One region of the Levilactobacillus yonginensis genome, then DNA from elsewhere that is predicted to be linked to it. Evidence: predicted binding sites of a transcription regulator. Region 1 holds the regulator's gene; the other holds the start of a gene.

Evidence for each region. The regulator CtsR, encoded in region 1, represses protease genes until heat stress. The targets are predictions, from matches to a motif close to TTGGTCAAAAAAGGTCAAANA.
Region 2: the regulator CtsR is predicted to act here: its motif matches at 1,168-1,188, upstream of clpP (ATP-dependent Clp endopeptidase proteolytic subunit ClpP).

The regions. Positions count from the first base shown of each region.
Region 1 is NZ_OZ061549.1:2,549,510-2,551,963, reverse strand. It holds gene AB3Y94_RS11860 (ATP-dependent Clp protease ATP-binding subunit) at 1-759, opposite strand, end outside; gene AB3Y94_RS11855 (CtsR family transcriptional regulator) at 777-1,244, opposite strand; tRNA gene AB3Y94_RS11850 (tRNA-Pro) at 1,447-1,520, opposite strand; tRNA gene AB3Y94_RS11845 (tRNA-Pro) at 1,550-1,623, opposite strand; tRNA gene AB3Y94_RS11840 (tRNA-Arg) at 1,660-1,733, opposite strand; tRNA gene AB3Y94_RS11835 (tRNA-Leu) at 1,754-1,839, opposite strand; tRNA gene AB3Y94_RS11830 (tRNA-Gly) at 1,851-1,922, opposite strand; tRNA gene AB3Y94_RS11825 (tRNA-Thr) at 1,948-2,020, opposite strand; tRNA gene AB3Y94_RS11820 (tRNA-Leu) at 2,056-2,137, opposite strand; tRNA gene AB3Y94_RS11815 (tRNA-Val) at 2,177-2,249, opposite strand.
Region 2 is NZ_OZ061549.1:961,696-964,149, reverse strand. It holds gene whiA (DNA-binding protein WhiA) at 1-265, shown strand, start outside; gene clpP (ATP-dependent Clp endopeptidase proteolytic subunit ClpP) at 503-1,099, opposite strand; gene AB3Y94_RS04770 (LytTR family DNA-binding domain-containing protein) at 1,372-1,815, shown strand; gene AB3Y94_RS04765 (LiaF transmembrane domain-containing protein) at 1,823-2,454, shown strand, end outside.

The DNA.
Region 1 (2,454 bases):
ACCCATGTCGAGCATCATCAAACGCTTGTTCTGCATGTCTTCTGGCACATCACCAGCCACGATGCGTTGAGCTAAGCCCTCAGCAATCGCCGTTTTACCAACACCAGGTTCCCCAATTAAAACCGGATTGTTCTTAGTTCGACGACTAAGAATCTGAATAACCCGTTTAACTTCCTTGTCACGACCCACAGTAGGGTCCATACGGCCTTCTTTGGCTGAGTCGGTTAAGTTACGAGCCAACGAATCCAGCGTTGGCGTACCGCCCTGTGGTGCCCCTCTACGTGCACGGGCTTCACTCCGCCGCTTAGGCGTATCTGAAATCCCCAGTTTACGCAAAACGACCTTCCGGGCATCGGCGAGTTCTACATTTAAGTTCTTTAGGATTCGGGATGATAAAATTGTTTCATCGCTCAGGAGCGCTAATAGGAGATGTTCCGTCCCAATCTTGGTCGCACCCAACCGTTTGGCCTCATCACCAGCCAGGGCAAGCATTGCTTTGGCCTTTGGTGAATAAGGCAAGTAACTATCCTTATCCATGTTAGCTAGCGTGCCATAACCCGTGAACCGTTCAATTTCTTCTCTAACATCGTCGTCAGTCACTGAAAATTGTTGCAAGACTTTGTTCGCGATTCCGTTCTTCTCAATCGTGAGGGCAAGCAGTAAATGTTCCGTCCCCACCGCTTGATGCTTGAAATACTTGGCTTGTTCCTGTGCTAAGACTAAAACGCTTTTAGCACTCGGTGTAAATAGGTTGTCCATTGCAACTCCTCACTTTCTTAGCTCTCGTAGCGCAAATGATTCAAAATCGAAATCAGAATCTGGGCCCGCACGCGTTGATCCAGCTCACGGTCTCCGGTACTGACGGCATCTTTATCGATAGCTGCCAGAATAATATTTGTTTCCCGCCGGTTGATAGCGCCGGCCTCAAACAGGCTACGAACGACCGCTAACCCATCGTGACGGGTTATGTGATCGCCAACTGCGGACACCAACGAATCAATGAAGTCTAAATTATCTAGTAATTTAACCTTTTCGATTCGAATATAGCCACCGCCACCACGCTTACTTTGAACGACATAGCCGTCCTGAATCGTGAAGCGGGTCTTAATCACGTAGTTGATCTGTGACGGAACAACGTTGAATTGATCAGCGATTTCTGCCCTGCGGATCTCTACCTGCTGGGACTCAGCCAAAATCTGCTTAAGGTAAGACTCAATAATATCTGAAATATTTTGATTCTCCATTATCGTCCCCCCTTCAGTGCAGTCGTCTTGACTAATGTTGACTAATATTATACGAACTTTCAGATAAATTGCAACGGATTAGACCGTCCTTTCTGAATAAGTCCTGGTAACCTATCATACCAAAAAAGACAGCCGACTTCCAAACGATTAGTAAGGAAGACGACTGTCTACGATTCAATTCAAGTTAATCGGGATAAAAAAATCGGGAAGACAAGATTTGAACTTGCGACCCCCACGTCCCGAACGTGGTGCTCTACCAAGCTGAGCTACTTCCCGAAATAGCCCGCTGACAATGAGTCAGTAAATCGGGAAGACAGGATTCGAACCTGCGACCCCCTGGTCCCAAACCAGGTGCTCTACCAAGCTGAGCTACTTCCCGAAAAATGCTTATGGGGTTATTCATAAGCGACAAAAATGCACCCAGTAGGAGTCGAACCTACAACCTTCTGATTCGTAGTCAGACACTCTATCCAGTTGCGCTATGGGTGCATAATTATTATTTAATTAAATGCCGAGGACCGGGATCGAACCGGTACGGTCATCACTGACCGCAGGATTTTAAGTCCTGTGCGTCTGCCAATTCCGCCACCCCGGCAAAAGGGCAAAAGCGGAAGACGGGATTCGAACCCGCGACCCCCACCATGGCAAGGTGATGTTCTACCACTGAACTACTTCCGCAAATTGGCTATTAAATTTGGTGCCATGCCGACTAGAGGATTCGAACCTCCGACCTCCTCATTACTAGTGAGATGCTCTGCCAACTGAGCTAAGTCGGCAAAATATATTGAATATATTTTGCAATATTCGGTTATGCAGGTGAAGGGACTCGAACCCCCACGTCATAAGACACTAGAACCTAAATCTAGCGCGTCTGCCAGTTCCGCCACACCTGCAATGGTTGACGAACTAACGCCAGGGACAATGGGTCCCAATGGAGGATACAGGGCTCGAACCTGTGACCCTCTGCTTGTAAGGCAGACGCTCTCCCAACTGAGCTAATCCTCCATAATGTCTTAAGCGAACGTCGATGCGCTCGTTCGAAACAACTATTATAATTTACCATGCCAGCGATAGGATGTCAACCAGATTTTCGAAATATTTTGAATAAATATTCGTGAACTGAATAACTACTCTCGTAACAACAAATAATATTGTATCCTACCCACGAAAAAAAAGCTACCCCCTTTTTGCATTTTTTTGCAAAAAGTTT
Region 2 (2,454 bases), 1.6 Mb from region 1:
CGAGAATGCCAACTTGGATAAGGTAGCTAACGCGTCGACTCGCCAAATTGATAATATCCAGTTTATCGAGGCTACCGTGGGGTTAGGACAGTTGCCCACTAAACTACGGGAAGTGGCCGAGACACGGCTAGCACATACGGAAGTTAGCTTGAAAGAGTTAGGCGACCTGGTGCCGGGCGGACCAATCTCAAAGTCTGGTATCAACCATCGATTACGTAAAATCAATGATTATGCAAAGCAATTAAGAGAAGAGGCTTCGGCCTAAATAAAGGCGTCACTGACATCTCGGCAAATTAGTTTGCTGAAATGACGGTGACGCCTTTGTGCTGGGGCCTGAATGGTTCCGAGAAGTAGCTAATTAATGAAAACGCTACCATTATATAGGCAACTAATTGGTGGACCAAATGTCCTGGGTGAAAGGACGCTGATTTTCAGATAGAGATACTACCATGGAAACATAAAAAAACATCATCAGCCGCAGCCAATGATGTTTTTGAAGAAATTACTTCTTTTGTTCACTACTGTTGGTCATGATGTGGTCGATTAAACCATAATCGACGGCTTCTTGAGCACTCAAGTAGTTATCCCGTTCAGTGTCTTGGTTCAGACGTTCAACGGGTTGACCAGAATTGTCAGCCAAGATTTGGTTGATCAATTGCCGAGTCTTCAAGATTTCACGAGCAGCGATTTCAATTTCAGTCTGTTGCCCTTGGGCACCACCGGATGGTTGGTGAATCATCACTTGGGCGTGAGGCAATGCAAACCGCTTGCCCTTAGTCCCAGATGAAGCCAAGACACTGGCCATGGAAGCTGCCATCCCCAACGTAATTGTTTGAACGTCGGATTGGATGAAGTTCATGGTATCGTAAATGGCTAAGCCGGAAGAAACCACACCACCAGGTGAGTTGATGTAAAGTGAAATGTCCTTGGTGGAGTCTTGGGCGTCCAAGAAGAGCAACTGTGCAATGATGGCGTTGGCCATGTCATCTTCGATGGGACCTGACAACATGATGATCCGGTCCTTTAATAGTCGTGAATAGATATCATAAGCCCGTTCGCCACGGGATGATTGTTCAATAACTGTTGGTACTAAATTCATGACAAGATAGCCTCCCTTTTTGCTTTTAAATGGCTAGCAGTTTGCTAACATGGTGCTAGTTTACCGCTAAGGTCAGGGTAGGTCAAACAATTAGACTCTGTTAATTCCCCCAACCTTTTGACTAAAACTATCATAACAGAGTTTACTTAAACGTCACGTATTCTGTCACATTTTTTGACCGCTTGCGTCAATTGAACGACCACTCACGTTACAGTCGTTTTCTTTCTGGAAGAGGTGTGGTTTACTTGAATTAACGAAAAGGGGGTGAAGATTTGAAGATCCACGTTGAAGTTGATAGTGAGCTGACTGAATCGGAAGTGGTGATCAAAGCACCAACGGCGGCATTAGCTGACCAGTTGTGCGCGGCACTAACGGCGGTTCACCCTCCACTGACTATCACCCTGAGTCAACGGGGGAGTCATTACCAAGTAAATCTGGCGGAGGTCTTATTCTTCGAAGTGGCTGATCATCAGGTGACCGTGCATACTGCGTCGGAGATGTACAGTACGCGGCAACCACTGACGGAATTAGCGAGTGATTTGCCGGCTAACTTTCAACGAGTCTCCAAGTCTGCCATCCTCAACCGTGACCAAGTTTTATCACTCACCAAGTCGGTAACGGGCAACTTGGTTCGCTTTCAGAAATCACACAAGCAGCTCTACGTCTCGCGCCGGTTCTACAAGGCATTGCAGGTAGCGTTAGAGCGAAAGGGGTAGGTTAATTATGCATCGAAATTGGTTTTGGGGTGTCTTCCTGGTTCTCGCGGCCGGTATTTTGGTCGTTAGTCAGTTGGGCATTCTGACGTATCACATTGGATTTTGGACGTTATTAGTTGCCATGTTTTTAGTAGCGGCATTAGTGGAAAGTTTGATTCATTTTGCTGTGTCAGGAACGGTGTTTTCGTTGGCCTTTCTGGCAATTATTTTTGCCAAGCCATTGGGGATTGCAGCGCTAGCACCCTGGACGATTTTAGGTGCGGCACTGTTATTGACAGTTGGGTTGTCCATGATTATTAAACCACGGTGGCGTTGGCGACAGGCTTGGTTTGATGAAAAGTCTTGGCATCATGGTGATAATCACCATTGGCAAGAGGAAGATATCGCAAGCCTGACGGAAGATGATGCCGTGGTGAATGTGAATATGAGTAGTAGTATTCGCTACTTGCAGTCAACGAATTTTCAGCACGCAGCCATTCGTGTCAACATGGGAAACGCAAAAGTTTATCTAGATAACGTTGCCCTGAGTGAAGACGGGGCGACCATCCTTGTAGATGCCTCGTTTGGAGGGGTTGAGCTATACTTACCCCGAACTTGGAACATCGAGACGGATGTTGATACGAGCTTTGGCGCCGTTGG